DNA from 3 places in the Streptomyces sp. NPDC041205 genome. Region 3 is predicted to be linked to each of the others. Evidence: riboswitches for the same ligand, from Rfam matches in the RefSeq annotation. Region 3 holds a riboswitch; each other region holds the start of a gene.
What was found. A riboswitch is a leader RNA that binds a small molecule or an ion and turns the genes downstream of it on or off. The one in region 3 is predicted to bind cyclic di-AMP.

Region 1: linked by a shared signal. The riboswitch ahead of ACZ6BG_RS24630 (transglycosylase family protein) and the one ahead of ACZ6BG_RS12210 (C40 family peptidase) in region 3 are both predicted to bind cyclic di-AMP.
Region 2: linked by a shared signal. The riboswitch ahead of ACZ6BG_RS29815 (M23 family metallopeptidase) and the one ahead of ACZ6BG_RS12210 (C40 family peptidase) in region 3 are both predicted to bind cyclic di-AMP.

Annotation. Positions count from the first base shown of each region.
Region 1 is NZ_JBVIZH010000005.1:482,200-486,696, forward strand. It holds gene ACZ6BG_RS24620 (cytochrome P450 family protein) at 1-1,165, shown strand, start outside; gene ACZ6BG_RS24625 (LysM peptidoglycan-binding domain-containing protein) at 1,333-2,409, shown strand; cyclic di-AMP (ydaO/yuaA leader) riboswitch at 2,613-2,796, shown strand; gene ACZ6BG_RS24630 (transglycosylase family protein) at 2,801-3,529, shown strand; gene eno (phosphopyruvate hydratase) at 3,929-4,497, shown strand, end outside.
Region 2 is NZ_JBVIZH010000007.1:467,928-472,424, forward strand. It holds gene ACZ6BG_RS29805 (MFS transporter) at 1-38, shown strand, start outside; gene ACZ6BG_RS29810 (PP2C family protein-serine/threonine phosphatase) at 512-1,537, shown strand; cyclic di-AMP (ydaO/yuaA leader) riboswitch at 1,768-1,903, shown strand; gene ACZ6BG_RS29815 (M23 family metallopeptidase) at 1,915-3,030, shown strand; gene ACZ6BG_RS29820 (aldo/keto reductase) at 3,184-4,128, shown strand; gene ACZ6BG_RS29825 (PrsW family intramembrane metalloprotease) at 4,157-4,497, opposite strand, start outside.
Region 3 is NZ_JBVIZH010000002.1:1,178,783-1,183,279, reverse strand. It holds gene ACZ6BG_RS12215 (hypothetical protein) at 50-403, shown strand; gene ACZ6BG_RS12210 (C40 family peptidase) at 538-1,770, opposite strand; cyclic di-AMP (ydaO/yuaA leader) riboswitch at 1,779-1,935, opposite strand; gene pcrA (DNA helicase PcrA) at 2,222-4,497, shown strand, end outside.

The DNA.
Region 1 (4,497 bases), on a different contig from region 3:
CGACCACGCCCCCGTGCACAGGACCACTCTCCCGAGCGGAGTGGAGGCCTGGCTGGTCACCCGCTACGCCGACGCCCGGCAGGCCCTCGCCGACCAGCGGCTGTCCAAGAACCCCGCGCACCACGACGAACCCGCGCACGCGAAGGGCAAGACGGGCATCCCGGGCGAACGCAAGGCCGAGCTGATGACGCATCTGCTCAACATCGACCCACCGGACCACACCCGCCTGCGCCGCCTGGTGTCGAAGGCGTTCACACCCCGCCGGGTGGCCGAGTTCGCGCCCCGCGTGCAGGAGCTGACGGACCAGCTCATCGACGGGTTCGCAGCGAAGGGCGAAGCCGACCTCATCCACGAGTTCGCCTTCCCTCTCCCCATCTACGCGATCTGTGACCTGCTCGGCGTCCCGCGCGAGGACCAGGACGACTTCCGGGACTGGGCGGGCATGATGATCCGGCACGGCGGCGGCCCGCGCGGCGGCGTCGCACGCTCGGTCAAGAAGATGCGCGGCTATCTCGCCGACCTGATCCACCGCAAGCGCAACGACCCCGGCGACGACCTGATCTCGGGTCTCATCCGCGCCTCCGACCACGGCGAGCACCTCACGGAGAACGAGGCCGCCGCGATGGCCTTCATCCTCCTCTTCGCCGGTTTCGAGACAACGGTCAACCTCATCGGGAACGGTACGTACGCACTGCTCACCCACCCCGAGCAGCGCGCCCGGCTGCAACAGTCCCTCGCCGACGGGGACACCGGCCTCCTGGAGACCGGCGTCGAGGAACTGCTCCGCTTCGACGGGCCCGTGGAGCTGGCCACCTGGCGCTTCGCCACCGAACCGCTGTGCGTCGGCGGCCAGGACATCGCCGCGGGCGACCCCGTCCTCGTCGTCCTCGCCGCCGCCGACCGAGACCCGGCCCGCTTCCCCGACCCCGACCTCCTCGACCTGTCCCGGAGCGACAACCAGCACCTCGGATACGGCCACGGCATCCACTACTGCCTCGGCGCCCCGCTGGCCCGCCTGGAGGGCCAGACGGCGCTCGCGACGCTGCTCCGCAGGCTGCCGGACCTGCAACTCGCCGTCGATCCGGAGGAGTTGAGGTGGCGCGGCGGGCTCATCATGCGTGGCCTGCGGACCTTGCCGGTGACGTTCACGCCGCCCGGCCGCTGACGGGGGACCGGCACGTTCCTGACGTACCGTCAAGACTGTGACTTTCACGTGATCTGCGCTGCATCGACTTGTGACTGACGTTCGACTGCGGCTACGTTCACGACGGCTCGGCACCCCTTGGCACCACGTGTCGCAGCTGTTCTTGTCGTCGCTCGAAAGGCACGTGCATGCTCTCCGGCCAAGGCCGTCACCGCCGTCCCCGCCAGGCCCCGGCGATCGTCGTCGCGGCGGGCGTCACCGGATCCGCCATCGCCATCCCGCTGCTCGGCGCCACGGGCGCGCACGCGGCCGACGCCTCGACGTGGGACAAGGTCGCGGAGTGCGAGAGCGGCGGCGCCTGGAGCGCCAAGGGCGACGGGTACTACGGCGGCCTGCAGCTGACGCAGGAGACCTGGGAGAGCTACGGCGGCCTCGCGTACGCGCCGAGCGCCGACCAGGCGAGCCGCTCCCAGCAGATCGCCGTCGCCGACAAGGTCCTGGCCGACCAGGGCCCCGCCGCGTGGCCGAACTGCGGCCCGGCCGCGGGCCTCAGCAAGGGCGGCGCGGCCGCCGACGTCGACCCGGGCCTCCCGGTCGCCCCGTCGAAGCCCGCGGAGCCGTCCGGCGACGCCAAGGACTCCAAGGGCGACAAGGACGGCGAGAAGGGCGAGGGGAAGGCCGACAAGGACGCCGACGCGAAGGGCGAGGAGCGCGGCGCGGACGCCGAGGACGGCAAGTCCAAGGAGACCGGCAAGCACCGCAAGCCCGACAGCGACGGTTCGGCCGACAAGAGTGACGAACGCGACAAGGGCGGACAGAAGGGCGAGAAGGGCTCGGCGGACGAGGACGGCAAGTCCGGCGACCGCGGCACCACTTCGCCCGACGCCGAGTCCGAAGCGGGCCGTGAGCCGTCGGGCGCCGACGGCTCCGCGGAGGGCTCCGAGGACTCCTCCGGCCTCCCGTCGGGCCGCCACCGCGGCTCCAGCGCCGACGAGGCGGAGAAGGGCGGCGCGGGCTCCGCGGGCCGCCACGCGTCGCGTGGTGAAGGGCGCGACGCGCGTGACGCCCATGACCCCGCGGGCACCTACACGGTCCGCTCCGGCGACAACCTCTCGCAGATCGCCGACCGGCACGACCTTGACGGCGGCTGGTCCACCCTCTACGCCGAGAACAAGCGGACCGTGGGCGGTGACCCGGATCTCATCCTCCCCGGTCAGCGACTCGACCTGAGCGAGGAACAGGCCGCGGAGGCGGACCGGAAGTAGGCGTCGCGGAGCGGAAATTGACTGGCAGTTCGCGGTGAATGTCCGGTTTAAAGACGGTGAGAGGCAAGTGAGAGATGGGTCTCAGAAGCCCTGATCGTCTTTGAAATTCCGGTGATTGCCTGTCTACGGTCGTGACCGCTCGCCACAGCGGGCCCCGCCGGTCGGTACGCCGAATCCTGCCAACGGCCGGACGGGAACAGTCGTCGCTTCGAGCGCCGAAGGCAGGAGCGGGGGACCCAAGGTAAGCGCCGGGCCCACGCGTTGAGCGGCCAGCGGCCGCGCGACGCGCAGGACCGGCTAGGGGTGAAGTCGTACGGAAGCCGTACGGCCGGGCACTCACCCGCCCGAACCCGACAGCTCACCTCGCAGGCGTCGGTGAGGGGATCACTCCATGCTGTTTTCCGGCAAGGGCAAGCACCGTCGTCCGACCGCTGTTGACAAGGCCACCCGCGCGGCCACCGTCGTCGGTGTCACCGGCGCCGCTGTCGCCGCCCCGCTGATGGCCGCGGGCACCGCGAACGCCGCGACCGCCGACCAGTGGGACCGGGTCGCCCAGTGCGAGGCCGGCGGCAACTGGTCCATCAACACCGGCAACGGCTACTACGGCGGCCTGCAGTTCTCGGCCTCCACCTGGGCCGCGTACGGCGGCACCAAGTACGCCGCGACCGCCAACCAGGCCACCAAGGCCCAGCAGATCGAGATCGGCGAGAAGGTCCTCGCGGGCCAGGGCAAGGGTGCCTGGCCGAGCTGTGGCGTGGGCCTCACGGGCGCCGCGTACAACGGCGGCGCCGCCGAGAAGCCCCAGCAGCAGCCGCAGCAGCAGGCCAAGCCCCAGCAGCAGCCGCAGCAGCAGGCGCAGCCCCAGCAGCAGGCCAAGCCGCAGCCGAAGCCGCAGCAGGCCGCCCCGCAGACCGAGTCGAAGAAGACCGTCCAGACCCCGACCGGCAAGGTCGTGAAGAAGGGCGACGGCGAGTACAAGGTCAAGACCGGCGACACCCTCTCCAAGATCGCCGACGAGCACGACGTCAAGGGCGGCTGGCACAAGGTGTACAAGCTCAACGGCGACATCATCTCCGACGCCGACATGATCTACCCGGGCCAGCAGCTGCACCTCAGCTGAGGCCGAGCCCGGCCCGCGCCCTGTCCGGCCCGTCCGGACAGGGCCCCCGCTCCGTCCCGCGGAGCGCCCCCGTCCCCACGGGTCTCCCTCGCCCCGGTGCGCGTATCCCCCGTACGCACCGGGGCGAGGTGCTGTCCGGGGCGGCCCGGCCGGGCGCCCAGGCAACCCCGAAGTACGCCCAGGGCGAAGCTACCGGCCGGTAAGAACCTGTGGTTCCGTCCTGATTCCCAGGGAATTGGCCCGATGGCCGTCCCACGGGGCGGGCGGTCGGCTGGCCGAAGCTCCCGGGCCCGTTAGGCTCAGGAGACGCAGGGCCGATGAAGACCATGCAAGCCATGCGCAAGCCCGCGCCCCCAGTGGTGCACGCCATGCGCCCCTAGCGTCACATCCCAGAAGGAGATGCTCGTGCCGTCCATCGACGTCGTCGTAGCCCGGGAAATCCTGGACTCCCGAGGCAACCCCACGGTCGAGGTCGAGGTCGGCCTCGACGACGGGTCCACCGGCCGCGCCGCGGTTCCGTCCGGCGCCTCCACCGGCGCCTTCGAGGCCATCGAACTGCGTGACGGAGACGCCAACCGCTACGGCGGCAAGGGCGTCGAGAAGGCCGTCCTCGCCGTCATCGAGCAGATCGGCCCGGAGCTCGTCGGCTACGACGCCACCGAGCAGCGCCTGATCGACCAGGCGATGTTCGACCTCGACGCCACCGACAACAAGGGCTCGCTCGGCGCCAACGCCATCCTCGGCGTCTCCCTCGCCGTCGCGCACGCCGCCTCCGAGGCGAGCGACCTGCCGCTCTTCCGCTACCTGGGCGGCCCGAACGCGCACCTGCTGCCCGTTCCGATGATGAACATCCTGAACGGCGGGTCCCACGCGGACTCCAACGTCGACATCCAGGAGTTCATGATCGCCCCGATCGGCGCGGAGTCCTTCTCCGAGGCGCTGCGCTGGGGCGCCGAGGTCTACCACAC
Region 2 (4,497 bases), on a different contig from region 3:
CGGCGCCGGTGCCGGTGCTCGGGGGTGACGCCGCCTGACCCACGCGCGCCCGGGGCGTGCGGTGCCGGTCCCACCCGGCCCCACGCCTCCGGGCGCGTCCCCGCCCCACCACACGGCTCACCCACTCGGCCCACATCAGGTCGCCCCGGGCCCCCGCTGCGGGAAGCCTGGATGGGCCGACGCGGCGCTGATGCGGTGGAGTGGAGTGGTGGTGGTTGCTGTGCGTGGTGGGGGGCCTGACGGTGCGCAGGGCGGCCCGGGGGGTGGGGGGTCCGGCGACCGGCGTTCCGGTGGTCGGGAGCGCGGGGAGGGGAAGTCCGCCGACGGGAAGTCCGGCGCCCGAAAGTCCGCCAGCCGCGAGCCCGGCGGCACAGCCCGCCCCCGCCCTCGTAGAACAGCCCGCCCCCGGCCCACCATCGCCCCCGGCGACACCACCCGCACCCTCCCCCGCGAGCGGGCCCTCGTCCGGGCGCTGCCCCCGCTCCTCCTCGTCGCCGGGATCTGCTTCGACATGCTCACGCCGCCGGAGTTCACCGCGTCCCCGCTGTTCGCCGCGGCGCCCCTGATCACCGCCCCGTTCTTCCGGCTGCGGACGACCGTCGCGACCGCCGCGGTGTCCTGTGCCGCCGTGCTCGTGCTGCGCCTGGGGCACCGCGTGGACGGCGCCGACGTACAGGTCATCACCGAGTTCGTGACGGTGCTGACCGTCGGCGCGCTCGCCGTCGTCATCAACCGGGTCGTCCGCCGCGGCGACGCCCGCCTCGCCTCCGCCCGCTCCATCGCCGAGGCCGCCCAGCGCGCGGTCCTGCCGCAGCCCGACCCGCGGATCGGCGGCCTGGACATCGCCGCGCGGTACGAGGCGGCGGAGGCCGACGCGTTCATCGGCGGGGACCTGTACGCCGTGCAGGACACCCCGCACGGGGTGCGGCTCGTCGTCGGTGACGTACGGGGCAAGGGGATGGGCGCGGTGGCCGCCGTCGCCGTCGTCATCGGCGCCTTCCGGGAGGCCGCCGAGCAGGAGGCCACGCTGGAGGCGGTGGCGCAGCGCCTGGAGCGCGCCCTCGCGCGGGAGGGCACGCGGCGCGACGGGCTCGACGCCTTCGAGGGGTTCACCACGGCGGTCCTCGTGGAGATCCCGCGCGGCGACGAGGGCACCGTACGGATCATCAACCGCGGCCACCCCGAACCGCTGATGCTGCGGGCCGACGGGCGGCTGTGCGTGCTCTCGCCGTCCGAGCCCGCGCTGCCGCTCGGCATGGGCGACCTCGGCACCTGGCCGGACCGCGCGGACCAGAGCCCGTTCCCGCCGGGGGCCACGCTGCTGCTCTACACCGACGGGCTCTCCGAGGCCCGGGACGAGGAGGGCCGGTTCTACGTCCCCGCCACCCGGCTCGGCGGCCGGATCTTCCCCGGCCCCGCGGGCCCCGACTCGCTCCTCGCGACCCTCGTCGACGAGGTCCGCCGGCACACCGGGGGCGGCGCCACGGACGACCTGGCGATGCTCGCCGTACGCCGCCCGGTGACGGTCGGTGACTGAAGGGCACCCCTCCGCAGCCTGATTGACGTGATGTCAGCAAGCCGTGGAGATCCAGAACGCTGCGGTGCGTCATGGCCTCCGCTCAACTCGCCCTACTCCAGCCGCTGATGTCCCTTGTGTTCGTAGCGTAAGCGTTAACGATCAGACGGAACGGCTTGGAATACGGCACCGCCGTCTATTAACGTTCGATAACGCAGCGCGGTCGTCCCAGCCGGCACTCCAGTCGGCTCCGTGCGCACGCGCCTAATCCCGCAAGGGAGCCGGGGAACCACCACATTGGGGTGAATCGGGCAAGCGGTACGCCCGTAGGAGACCTTCCTGCTCCGAACCCGTCAGCTAACCCGGTAGGCGAGAAGGAAGGAAAGGAGTGCGCCCCAGTGGCGTCCAACCGGCCTGCCCCCGAAGCGCTCTACGTACCGAACGACGACTCCGCCGAAGGACCCGAAGGTCCCGACAGATCCACGGGGTTCGGCGGGTACGCCCCCCAGGAGCCGTGGGAGGAGTGGAACCCGACCGCGGAGTCCGTCCGCCCCGTGCGCGGCAGGCACCGGGTCCACAAGAAGGGCGGCGGCGGACTCGCGCGCAGCTCCACCGTCCTCGGCGTCGGCGTCATCGCGGCCGTGGGCGCGGGCGGCATCGCCACCGCGCAGGGCGGCAAGCCGCCGGTCTCCATCGCCATGCCGGACATGTCGGCGGTCACCGACCAGCTCCCGGAGGCCAAGTCCCTGCCGGGCGTGGGCTCCCTGATATCCGACGACTCCGCCGGCGGCGCCGACACCTCCACCGTCGCGGCCGCCGCGCCGCTCAGCTCCGCGGGCGTCACCACCGCCGACGCCGAGCGCGGCGCCACCGGCGCGGGCGAGGCCCTGCGCGCCCGCATCATGCAGCAGGCCGAGAACCAGCAGCACCAGGCGGAGGACGCCCAGCGCCTCGCCGCCGAGGACGCCGCCGTGAAGAAGGCCGCCGAGCAGGCCAAGGCCCAGCAGGACAAGGCGAAGGCGGCCGCGAAGGCCAAGGCCGCCGAGGAGAAGCGCAAGAAGGCGGAGGCCGCGCGCAAGAAGGCCGAGGCGGAGCGCCTCGCCAAGCTCGCGAAGGCGTTCTCGCTGCCCACCTCCTCGTACACCCTCACCTCGCACTTCGGTGACTCCGGCGCCATGTGGTCCTCCGGCCAGCACACCGGCCTGGACTTCGCCGCCCCCACCGGCACGCCCCTCAAGGCCGTGCACACCGGCACCATCAAGTCGGCCGGCTGGTCGGGGTCGTACGGCTACCGCACGGTCCTCGAGCTGGAGGACGGCACCGAGATCTGGTACTGCCACCAGTCCTCGATGAGCGTCAGCGTCGGCCAGAAGGTCACCACGGGCGACGTCATCGGCCGCGTCGGCGCGACCGGCAACGTCACCGGACCGCACCTCCACATGGAGGTCCACACCAGCGGCGGCGCCAACATCGACCCGCTGGCCTGGCTGCAGGGCAAGGGCCTCAACCCGTAACACCCCACCGGCTCCGGCGGTCCTGGCGACGACCCCCCGACGCCAGGGCCGCCGGTTGGCATCCGTGACGGCGGAGCCACACCGGGGAGCGGGGCGGGGATTTCCGTGGGCCACACACGGAATTCGCTCCCCGGTGCGGATGTTGAGCCCGTTATGACCACACTCCGCCCGCTGGGCTCCTCCGACCTCGAAGTCTTCCCCCTCGCCCTCGGCGGCAACGTCTTCGGCTGGACCGCCGACGAGAAGCAGTCCTTCGCCGTCCTCGACGCCTACACGGCCGCGGGCGGCAACTTCGTCGACACCGCCGACGTGTACTCGGCCTGGGCGCCCGGCAACAAGGGCGGCGAGTCCGAGACCGTGCTCGGCCGCTGGCTCGCCGCGCGCGGCAACCGCTCCGACGTCGTCATCGCCAGCAAGGTCGGCGCCCACCCCGACTACAAGGGCCTCGCGGCGAACACCATCAAGTCCGGCGTCGAGGAGTCCCTGCGCCGCCTCGGCACCGACTACATCGACCTGTACTACACGCACTACGACGACCCGTCCGTGCCGGTCGAGGAGTTCGTCACCGCCCTCGACGAGCTGGTGCGCTCCGGCAAGGTCCGGGCCATCGCCGCGTCCAACATCAGCGCCGAACGCCTCCAGGAGTCCCTGGACTTCTCCGACCGCGAGGGCCTGGTGCGGTACGTCGCGCTGCAGCCGCACTACAACCTGGTCTCCCGCGACACCTACGAGGGCCCGCTCCAGGAGGTCGCGTCCCGCTCGGGCCTCGCGGCCATCCCGTACTACGCGCTCGCGTCCGGCTTCCTGACCGGCAAGTACCGCCCCGGAGCCGAGGTCGACAGCGCGCGGGCGGGCAGCGCGGGCGCCCACCTGGAGACCGAGCGCGGGCAGCGCGTCCTCGCCGCCCTCGACGCGATAGCCGAGGAGCGCGGCGCCCAGCACGCGACGGTGGCCCTCGCCTGGCTCGCCGCCCAGCCGACGGTGGCGGCGCCGCTCGCCTCCGCGCGCACCGTCGAGCAGCTCCCGGCGCTGCTCGAGGTGGCCGACCTCGACCTGACGCAGGACGAGGTGGCCCGCCTCACCGCCGCGTCGGCGTGAGCGGACCGGGCGCGCGGCGGTCCGTGCGTCAGGTGCGGTAGGGGTTGTACGAGGGGTAGGCGGGGCCCGGTGATCCGTACGGGGCCGGGGGTGCGGCGCGGGTGCCGTACGCGGAGTACGGCATGTGCGGCGGGCCGTACGCCGTGTACGGCAGCGGCACCACGACCGGCGCCGTCACCCGCGCCGCGTACGCGAGCGCAGGCCGCACCACCTCGCGGCGCTCCCACAGCGCGTCGAGCAGCTCCCGCTCCCGGACGGCGAAGTCGGCGCGGGCCCTGCCCCGGCCCGCCCGGTGCCGAAGCAGCGCGAGCGACGTCGCGTACGTCTCGTACGCGGTGACGGTCCGCCCGCCCGGTCTGCCCAGGTGGT
Region 3 (4,497 bases):
ACTGGACCCGCCCGGCTCGCGCCGAGCGCCGGGAATTAGGCTCCGCCCCATGGACGTACTCATCCATCTCTTCGTCGGCCTGCACATCATCGGCATCGCCTCGCTCCTGGGCGGCTTCCTGACCCAGATGAAGGCGATGGGCGAGGGCACGGCCCGGTTCAGCCCCGCGATGCTGCACGGCGCGTTGACCATGTTGATCACCGGAGTCGCCCTCGTCGGGTTGAACCAGGCGGACGACAACACGGTCAACAACCTCAAGATCGGCATCAAGCTCGCGCTGCTGATCGTGATTCTCGGGCTCGTGTACGTGAAGCGGGACGAGGAGAAGGTCGACAAGGGGATGTTCGGGGCGGTCGGTGGCCTCACGACGGCGAACATCTTCATCGCGGTGCTCTGGACGTGACCGCCGCCCTCCGACAGGTCTGACAGGTCTGGACAGGTCCGACAGGTCCGACACGAATTGCCCCGCACGCGCGCGTGCGGGGCAATTTCGTAGCTCTACGTAGACAGCGATTACGTGCGCAGAGGGTTAACGGTTCACGCGGGCCGGACCACGCTGTGGATCGGCATGTAGTAGATCGACTCGACGCGGACGTTCGCGCCCGGCTTCGGGGCGTGGATCATCTTGCCGTCGCCGATGTAGATCCCGACGTGACTGATGTCGTCGTAGAAGAAGACCAGGTCACCGGGCTTGGCCTGGGAGGTCGGCACGGTCGTGCCGACCTTCACCTGGTCCCAGGTGGTGCGCGGCAGCGAGATCCCGGCGGTCTTCCAGGCCGCCTGCGTGAGCCCGGAGCAGTCGTAGGAGCCGGGCCCCGTGGCGCCCCACACGTAGGGCTTGCCCATCTGCTTCTCGGCGAAGGCGATCACCTTCGCGGCCTTGGCCGCGTATCCGCTGCCCGCACCCGAGCCGGAACCCGTGTCCGAGCCCGAGCCCGCCCCGGAGCCGCTGTCCGCCCCGGAGTCCGAGCCGGACCCCGAGCCCTGCTCCTGCCCCTGCTCACGCTCCCGCTCGCGGCGCTCGGCGGCCTCCTTGGCCTTCCGCTCGCGCTCCTCCGCGGCCTGCTTGCGCGCCAGCTCGGCCGCCTTGCGCTTGGCGGCCTCCTCCTTGCGCTTCTCGATCGCCGCGAGCCGCGCCTTCTCCTCGGCGGTCAGCTTCGACAGGAGCGAGCGGGCCTCGGTCAGCTTGGTCTGGACGGTCCGCTTGCTCGACCGGAGGTCGTCGCGCGAGTCCTGCAGCGACTTCAGGCTCTTCGTGGCCTTCGTGCGCTGCTTGGTCGCCGCGACCTGCTGGGTCTGGTAGTCGTCGACGGCCTTCTTCTGGCGGCTGGTGAGCCGGTCCGCGAGGTGGTTCTGGTCGAAGAAGCCCTTGGGGTCGTCGGCGAGCATCATCGCGGCGGTCTCGGAGACGGCGCCGGTGCGGTACTGCGCGGCGGCGAAGGAGCCGAGCTCCTGCCGTGCCTCGTTCAGCCGGTCCGTGCGTTTGGCCACGTCGTCCAGGAGCCGGTCGGCCTTCTTGCGCTGCTTGTCGGTGCGCTCCTTGGCCGAGTTGTACTTCTGCGTGGCCACTCCGGCCTGCTGGTAGAGGTCGTCGACCTTCTTCTGGACCTCTTCGAGGCTCGGCTTGCCAGGCTCGGCGGGGGCGGCCGGCGCGGCGTTCGCGCTCTGCGACAGCAGGGCCACCGACGTCAGGGCGGCCGTCGTGATGCCGAGGGCCGGGGTCGTGCGTATGAGGGCTGAGCGGCTGCGCGGCTTGCGGTGCGACGCCAAAGCTGGCGACTCCTTCCGTGGACCGCCTACCGGGTTAGCTGTCGGGTTCGGGCGGGTGCTCCGGAAGGCTGCCCTACCGCTGCGTACGTCGTACGGAGCGGATTCACCCCAAAGAACATGGTGGGTCCCCGGCTCCGAACACGTCGGACTCGGCGGAGGCCGCGCGTGACCGGCGGGGATCGCCGGTGGGGGGACGTGCGGCCCGCGCAGCACGCTAGCCAACTCCCGTGGCACGAGGGAAGGATGATGTTCGATATGCCCGATACATTTTCGTGACTTCACGAGGCCCTCGGCGCCGTGCTGACGCGGACGGCCGAGGTCGTGGCGCAGCGTTACTCCCCGGGCGCGCAGCGCGGGCGTGGCCGGAACCGGGCGGGCTCGGGGCGGCCTCAGGGCGGCCTCGTGGAACCCGGGGCGGGTTGTCAGTGGGGCCGCCTAGACTCGGGAGGCGATGAGCAGCCTCTTTGACGACAGCTTCCTGGCGGACCTCAAGCCCTCGCAGGGCCACGACGAGGAACCCCCGCCGCCGCCCGAGGACAGCGCTCCGGAGCCCGTTCCGGACGACTTGTTCCAAGGGAGGTTCGACGCGCCCGCACCCCGGGACGCGTACTACCGGGACGGTGCCCCCCGCCCCGCGATCGACCCGGCGGCGCTGCTCGACGGCCTGAACGAGAACCAGCGCGCGGCCGTCGTGCACGCGGGCTCCCCGCTGCTCATCGTCGCCGGCGCGGGATCCGGCAAGACGCGGGTGCTCACCCACCGCATCGCGTACCTCCTCGCGGAGCGCGGCGCGCACCCCGGCCAGATCCTCGCGATCACGTTCACGAACAAGGCCGCGGGCGAGATGAAGGAGCGCGTCGAGCAGCTCGTCGGCCCGCGCGCGGGCGCGATGTGGGTGTCGACGTTCCACAGCGCGTGCGTGCGCATCCTGCGCCGGGAGTACAAGAAGCTGGGCTTCACGTCCTCCTTCTCGATCTACGACGCCGCGGACTCCAAGCGCCTGATGGCCCTGGTCTGCCGGGACCTGGACCTGGACCCGAAGAAGTTCCCGCCGAAGTCCTTCAGCGCCAAGATCTCGAACCTGAAGAACGAGCTGATCGACGAGGAGGACTTCGCCGCCCAGGCCGCCGACGGCTTCGAGAAGACCCTCGCCCAGGCGTACGCGATGTACCAGTCGCGCCTCCGCGAGGCCAACGCCCTGGACTTCGACGACCTGATCATGACGACGGTGAACCTGCTGCGCGCCTTCCCGGACGTCGCCGAGCACTACCGCCGCCGCTTCCGCCACGTGATGGTCGACGAGTACCAGGACACCAACCACGCGCAGTACGCCCTCGTGCGCGAGCTGGTGGGCCCCTCCGGAGAGGATCAGGAACCGGGCGAGCTGTGCGTCGTGGGTGACGCCGACCAGTCCATCTACGCCTTCCGCGGCGCCACGATCCGCAACATCCTCCAGTTCGAGGAGGACTACCCGGACGCGACCACGATCCTCCTGGAGCAGAACTACCGCTCCACGCAGACGATCCTGACCGCCGCCAACGCCGTCATCGAGCGCAACGAGAGCCGCCGCCCCAAGAACCTGTGGACCAACGCGGGCGCGGGCGCCCGCATCACCGGGTACGTGGCGGACACCGAGCACGACGAGGCCCAGTTCGTCGCCGATGAGATCGACCGCCTCACCGACGCGGGCGACGCCAAGGCGGGTGACGTGGCGATCTTCTACCGCACGAACGCCCAGTCCCGTGTCTTCGAAGAGATCTTCATCCGCGTCGGCCTGCCCTACAAGGTCGTCGGCGGCGTGCGGTTCTACGAGCGCAAGGAAGTCCGCGACGTCCTCGCGTACTTGCGGGTCCTCGCCAACCCCGAGGACGCCGTCCCGCTGCGCCGCATCCTGAACGTGCCGAAGCGCGGCATCGGCGACCGCGCCGAAGCGATGATCGACGCCCTCGCACAGCGCGAGAAGATCTCCTTCCCGCAGGCGCTGCGCCGCGTCGACGAGGCGTACGGCATGGCGGCCCGCTCCACGAACGCCGTGCGGCGCTTCAACACCCTCATGGAGGAGCTGCGCACCGTCGTCGAGTCCGGCGCGGGCCCCGCCGTCGTCCTGGAAGCGGTCCTCGAGCGGACCGGCTACCTGGCCGAGCTGCAGTCCTCCACCGACCCGCAGGACGAGACGCGCATCGAGAACCTCCAGGAACTGGCCGCCGTGGCCCTGGAGTTCGAGCAGGACAACAACACCGCCGAGGGGGCGGGCACTGCGGCCGAGGGCGCGGAGGCCGCCGCCGACGCCCCGGAGGGCGCCGCTCCCGCCGGGTCGCTCTCGGACTTCCTGGAGCGTGTCGCCCTGGTCGCCGACTCCGACCAGATCCCCGACGAGGAGGACGACGGCTCCGGAGTCATCACGCTCATGACGCTGCACACCGCCAAGGGCCTCGAATTCCCCGTCGTGTTCCTGACCGGCATGGAGGACGGCGTGTTCCCGCACATGCGCGCCCTCGGCCAGGTCAAGGAGCTGGAGGAGGAGCGGCGTCTCGCGTACGTCGGCATCACGCGCGCGCGGGAGCGGCTGTATCTGACCCGGTCCTCCCTGCGCAGCGCCTGGGGCCAGCCGTCGTACAACCCGCCGTCGCGCTTCCTGGAGGAGATCCCGGAGGCCCATCTGGACTGGAAGCGGACGGGCTCCGTCGGCGCGCCCGCGTCGTCCGGGCCCGCGGCCGGGGTCGCCGC